DNA from 2 places in the Agrobacterium sp. GW821-FHT02D03 genome. Region 2 is predicted to be linked to the other one. Evidence: predicted binding sites of a transcription regulator. Region 2 holds the regulator's gene; the other holds the start of a gene.
What was found. Region 2 encodes LexA, which represses DNA repair genes until DNA is damaged. Its sites were predicted from a motif close to TGTTCNNNNTGTGTTCNG; they were not measured.

Region 1: the regulator LexA is predicted to act here: its motif matches at 1,818-1,835, upstream of AC07U5_RS05490 (putative DNA modification/repair radical SAM protein).

Annotation. Positions count from the first base shown of each region.
Region 1 is NZ_JBWKVN010000001.1:1,168,360-1,171,566, forward strand. It holds gene AC07U5_RS05480 (glycosyltransferase family 4 protein) at 60-1,109, opposite strand; gene greA (transcription elongation factor GreA) at 1,142-1,618, opposite strand; gene AC07U5_RS05490 (putative DNA modification/repair radical SAM protein) at 1,840-3,072, shown strand; gene AC07U5_RS05495 (UdgX family uracil-DNA binding protein) at 3,072-3,207, shown strand, end outside.
Region 2 is NZ_JBWKVN010000001.1:1,500,085-1,503,291, forward strand. It holds gene AC07U5_RS07005 (glutathione S-transferase family protein) at 1-425, opposite strand, end outside; gene AC07U5_RS07010 (GFA family protein) at 680-1,078, shown strand; gene lexA (transcriptional repressor LexA) at 1,412-2,137, opposite strand; gene AC07U5_RS07020 (hypothetical protein) at 2,494-3,057, shown strand; gene kdsA (3-deoxy-8-phosphooctulonate synthase) at 3,193-3,207, shown strand, end outside.

The sequences.
Region 1 (3,207 bases), 330 kb from region 2:
CAGCTTACGCCGCGATAGCACGGTCCGGTATTGCGATCGGAAAAGCGATACTCGGCTGTCTAAACGTGCGCATAGATGGCGCCGAGAGACCGGGCTTCACCTTCGAGCGCGAAATTTTCCACTGCAGTCTGGCGTGCAGCCGCACTTCTACGCTGAATCATCTCGGGATCGCTTAAGAAGCCAGAGGTCGCTTCAACCATTGCTTCGAGATTATCGCGGCCAATGACGGTGCCGGTTTCGCCTTCACGCACCAATTCCGGAAAGGCGCCGACATCCGTTGCGATCACGGGCACACCCGTCGACATCGCTTCCAGAGGGGTGAGGCCAAATCCTTCCCAGCGCTGGGGGGCGATGAACAGGTCAAGCGCGCGGTACCATTCGTTGATGTTGGTATGCTCTCCGACGAAGAGGATGCGGTCGGCAAGACCTGCGGCGCGCACTCTTTCCTTTAGGCCATTTTCGAAATCCACATGCGGACCTGTCGCGCGTCCGGCAACGATGGCCGACCATTGCGGGTGGTCTGGCAGAACGCGGATCATCGTGTCAACGAAGAGATCGGTACCCTTCTGATGCCGTATACGGCCGAAGCAGCCGGCATATTTGCGCTGAGGATCGAGGCCGCGTGCGACCTTTGCCTCAGCCTTATCGGCGGGCGGGGAGAAGCGATCGGTGTCGATGCCGTGCATGATGACCGTGCTCGGTACCTCCAGATAGGAGGCCGTCTGGCTATTGGTGGCAATCACGCCATCCATTCTGGAAATCAGAAATTTGGTCCAGCCGGTGTGCTTGCGCTGCGAGGCGGAGGTGAAGACGATCTTCAGCTTCATGCGCAGGATGTCGCGCATGATGATGGCCGGTAGCATTTCGATATTGCGGCGCGCATGCCAGACGCGCGGTCTGCCTGACGGGCCGTTTTGCCAGAGCCGCCAGAGATCGCGGAAACGCACATATGGCAGGCTTTCGGGCAAGCCGGGTCCGATCACGGCGATCTTCTGCCCGAGCCGGTTCTGCACCGGCACGAGCTGAATGATCGTGGATGTCACGCCCGAGAGCCTGCGCTTGAAGTTCGGCGCAAGGACGCGGACATCTCTCAGATCGACATGGGGCAAGTCTTGAAGTCTCGCAACAGGAGCGGGGGATTTCAGTTCCAGTTGACGGACAGGATCTCGTAGCCGCGCGAGCCGCCAGGCGCATTCACTTCAATGCTGTCACCGACTTCCTTGCCGATCAGGGCGCGGGCAATGGGAGAGGAGATCGAAATGCGACCTTCCTTCACGTCGGCTTCCTGATCGCCAACGATCTGGTAGGTCTTTTCTTCATCGGTGTCTTCATCAATGAGCTTGACGGTGGCGCCAAACTTGATCTTGGAACCGGACATCTTGGAGAGATCGATGATCTCGGCGCGCGCGGTCAGATCTTCCAGCTCGGAGATGCGGCCTTCATTGTGGCTCTGCGCTTCCTTGGCGGCGTGATACTCGGCATTTTCCGACAGGTCGCCATGGGCGCGCGCTTCAGCGATCGCCTCGATGATGCGCGGGCGCTCTTCCTGCTGACGCCAGCGAAGTTCTTCCTGCAACTTGACGTAACCGCCCTGGGTCATCGGTACTTTTTCTACCATCTTTTTATTCCTTCACATTCGCACCGCGGTAGTCGCAGACACAAAAAGAAACAGGTTCCGGAGCAAAACTTCGGAACCATGTCAAAATCACAATTTGTCGGACTATATCAGAAGAGCATCCTGAAATGCCAGCAAATTAAAAAGCCCGTTAAAAACAAGCATTTTCAACGTGCTCCGCTTGTGATTTGACTTTCGTCATTGGAACATATAGAGAACATACTATGAAGAAGTCAATCAAAGAGCGGCTTGCAGTTCTCTCCGATGCAGCGAAGTATGACGCCTCCTGCGCGTCCAGCGGGACCTCAAAACGCAACTCGGCGCAAAGCGGCGGGCTGGGGTCGACGGAGGGCTCTGGCATCTGCCATGCCTATGCGCCGGATGGTCGTTGTATCTCGCTTTTAAAGATTCTTCTGACCAATTTCTGCATCTATGATTGTGCCTATTGCATCAACCGTTCGTCGAGCAATGTCGAGCGCGCACGCTTTACCGTGGAAGAGGTCGTGTGGCTGACGCTGGAATTTTACCGGCGAAACTACATCGAGGGTCTGTTCCTCTCTTCCGGCATCATTCGCTCTTCGGACCACACGATGGAGGAACTGGTGCGCGTAGCAAAGGAGTTGCGCGTCACCCATGGCTTCCGGGGTTATATCCACCTGAAGTCCATCCCTGAAGCATCGCCGCATCTGATCGAAGAAGCGGGGCTTTATGCCGATCGTCTCTCAATCAATATCGAACTCCCGACCGATAGCGGAATTGGCAAGTTCGCGCCGGAAAAGCAGCCCGGCAATATTCGTCGCTCCATGGCGGATATCCGGCTGAAGATCGAGGAGGCGGGCGAGCCGACGCTGAAGACGAAGCGGGTCAAGACCTTTGCGCCGGCGGGGCAGAGCACGCAGATGATTGTCGGTGCCGATGGCGCTGATGACGGCACGATTCTCTCGACCAGTGCGCGGCTTTACGGAAGCTATGGCCTGCGGCGTGTCTATTACTCCGCCTTCAGCCCCATTCCCGACTCGTCTAAGAACCTGCCGCTCATCAAGCCGCCCTTGATGCGCGAGCACAGGCTGTATCAAGCCGATTGGCTTTACCGGTTCTACGGCTTCGACATCGGCGAGATTACCTCGACCCAGCAGAACGGCATGCTTGATCTCGATATCGATCCCAAGCTCGCCTGGGCACTCGGCAACCGCCAGAAGTTTCCTGTCGATGTCAATTCGGGTGAGAGAGAGATGCTGCTGCGCGTGCCTGGTTTCGGCGTGAAGACGGTAAACTCCATTCTGTCCTCCCGTCGCTTTCGGAGGCTGCGCTTGGAAGATCTGGCGCGCTTCGGCGTATCGCTGAAGAAGGTGAAGGCGTTTGTCGTCGCTGATGGCTGGACGCCGGGCAAGTTGACCGAGCGACCCGACCTGCGTGCCATGTTCACGCCGCCGCCGGAACAGTTGTCGTTGCTGTGATGTATGCGGTCGAACTGGAGGGCAGGGGCAATTTTGGCGAATGGCGCGATGCCGCGCGTTCGCTTCTTACGGCGAGTGTGGCACCGAGCGATGTGGACTGGCGGCTGAAGAGCGACCGCGGCACGCGTCTTGATT
Region 2 (3,207 bases):
AGGCCCTGTTGCCATAGCGCATCTATACGCGCGATATCCCTACGGAGCGCCTCGGTTGCAGGAACTGGCCGGATTCGCAAGCCTACGCTCATCGGGTGCAGATTGCGGAGCGATTGGAAGCCGGAATGCATCTCCGCGGATGCCGAGCGCGACCAAGCCCGCGCTTTGGCATCCTCAGCCCAAACACCATCATGCCGTTCCGCCAGATATTCGATGATCGCAAGCGAGTCCCAGATGGTGACATCGCCATCCACAAGGCAAGGCACCTTGCCGGTGGGGGAGAAGTGATTGAAGCCATTCTTGGGATCGGGATCATTGAAGGGGACGAGATGCTCGTTGAAGGAAATCTCCAATGTGCGCATCAGAACCCACGGCCGGAGAGACCAGGAGGAGTAGTTCTTGTTGGCGATGTAGAGATCGTACATGTTGTCTCCTTCTGGTGATACGCCGCTTGAATCGCATGCAATCAGCAAAAGCGTCCATGCGTGTAGGTGCGTATGTTTCTCTGTCCATCCTCCTAACGCATGACCGAGAGGACATACAGGCCGAGTCTGTCATGTCAGATATCATATGAATTGATGCGTTCGCCGTTCTCACGTGTCCGGAAACAGAAGCAGAATGAACTTCACCGGTTCGTCGCGGTTTGATGGGAAGGCGTCAAGCAAATGGAGCGATCGAGATGAACATGAAATCTGGCGGTTGTGCCTGCGGCAGCGTGAGGCTTTCGATGGTCGGCGCGCCCTACCGTATCGGGATTTGTCACTGCATGGACTGTCGCAAACACCACGGCGCGCTCTTCCACGCATCCGCCATCTTCCCGCAGGATGCCGTTACCATCGAGGGAGAAACACGCAGCTATAATGGCCGTTTCTTCTGTCCCAACTGCGGATCGCCGGTCTTCGGAAAAAGCGACGACGAAATCGAGGTCAATCTCGGTTCCCTGGATTCACCAGATCAGTTCGAGCCGACCTACGAGCTTTGGACGGTCCGCCGTGAGGCGTGGCTGCCGGATTTCCCGGCATTGCGCCAATATGAGCGGGACCGGGAATCGACAGGCAGAACGGAAAAGGGGCGGTGAGACTGTCCACCTTGTCGGATGGTAGCTGCAACATGGATTAGCTGCGTCTGTGAGTCCTGCACTTAGAAGCGACGGGCGAGGGCGCTTGTCGGTGGCACTGAAAGATTGCCGCCGTTCGAAGGCCATGATCGGCATGCACCCGACCATCCGCCAATCTTTTCCTCACCCTCGGATCGAGAATGAGGATAACGAGAAAGACAAAGGCGAAGAGAACCAGCGTCGAAACCTCGGTGCGATCAGAGGCAGCCCAACATCGCCGCATCTGCCAACTATGTCAGCGCGTCTTGCCTCTGCAAGAGCACGGGCAGCCAGTCTGAGCCGACTGTCGTCCGCTCAGTGATAGCGACGAATGAGGCCGACCAGCTTGCCCTGAATCTTGACCCGATCCGGTCCGAAGATACGGGTTTCATAGGCTGGGTTCGCGGCCTCCAGGGCGATGGAAGCACCCTTGCGGCGGAAGCGCTTCAAGGTGGCTTCTTCATCATCTACCAGTGCGACGATGATATCGCCGGGGTTGGCGGTGCTGCCGTTGCGAATGATGACGGTATCGCCATCGAAGATGCCAGCCTCGATCATCGAGTCACCCTTGACCTCCAGCGCGTAATGCTCGCCCGTGCCCAACATATCGACGGGTACGGCAACATCGTGGGTGTTGTTCTGAATAGCGGAGATCGGCACACCGGCGGCGATGCGCCCCATTACAGGAACGGTGACAGCGGAGGAGATCTGATCGTTTGCTGGCTTCGGGGCAGGAGCCGACTCAGGCGGTTTGGCTTTTCCGAGGCTGCCCTCGATCACGCTTGGCGAGAAGCCGCGCGGCGGCTTCTGTGCGGGTGCGGAATAGGCTTCCGGAAGCTTGATGACTTCCAGGGCTCTTGCCCTGTTCGGCAAGCGGCGGATGAAGCCACGTTCTTCCAGAGCGGTAATCAGCCGATGGATGCCGGATTTCGAGGCAAGGTCGAGGGCATCTTTCATCTCATCGAAAGATGGCGGCACGCCGGACTCTTTCATTCGCTCATGAATGAAAAGAAGCAGTTCCTGCTGTTTGCGCGTGAGCATGAAGAAAACCCTTGGAATACGTGGCGAAGATTCGCGAAACAAATACAGAACGAACACTATATGTTCCATATGTGTTCTGCAATCCCTTAAAATTCCGCAAACGTCTCCGCCTCATCAATTCGCAGTCCTGTTATCCGCGCAATGGTAGAAGTTTATAGCTTCTTTACGGTGTTGCGCGTCTTTTTCCTCTCCAGGTTGATGATTTCATTTTTGCGGGTATCTACAAGCTGCTTCGAGGATCACATGATCCGGTCATCCTGTGGGATGAAGGCCAAGCCATTCGAAGCATTATCAACAAAGTTATCATAGCTCTACGGCGCTGCCTTGCAGCGTCTTCTCGGGGCAGGGACATTTTTATGAAGCTCGTTAGATTTACCCTTATCGGAATGCTGGTTGCGCTGGCCGGTTGCCAGACCCTCGATCCCAATTCACCGGAAGCTTTAAAGCGCAAGGAGTACGACCGGCTGCTGCTGAACACGACGATGGCCAATTGCAAGCTCATCGTTCAGCTCAATCAGAAGCGCGTTTCGCAGAACAAGGAGCCGACGCGCGACAATAACTGTGCACGGATCCTGAAGAACCACGCGCTTGGCGGCGTTCATCCGGCGAGCTTCATCCCCGATCTTGCGGTGAACGGTATTCCCATTCCGATCGGCGGACTGATCAAGCTTGCCATCGTCGTCGATCGAAACCAGCGCGAGAAGAAGGCCTGGGAGACATCGCTACCGACTTGGGTTTCCGCCGGTGGTGAGAACAGCGAGAACGTCTATCGCATGTTACTGACTCAAGGCTTCAAGCCTGAAGAACTGGAAGGGCTGAAGGGAAGTGCTGGATTTTCCGACGCCGTGCGCGCAGTCGGGCCGTTCGTGCAATTTTCCGAGGCCAATCCCGATGTCGTGCGGAAGGCGAATGCCGGCTAAAGGGCAAGCGGTCGGTGCTCCGGCCGCAGCATCCCTCATCTCGTGACACATGGCGCGCTTGCTGCTAATGCCTGTGCAACATCGCAAGTTAAGCGGTTGCCGGCGATGTCCGGCGCATGTGTCGTGAGGAATGAGATGACTGTGAAGAAC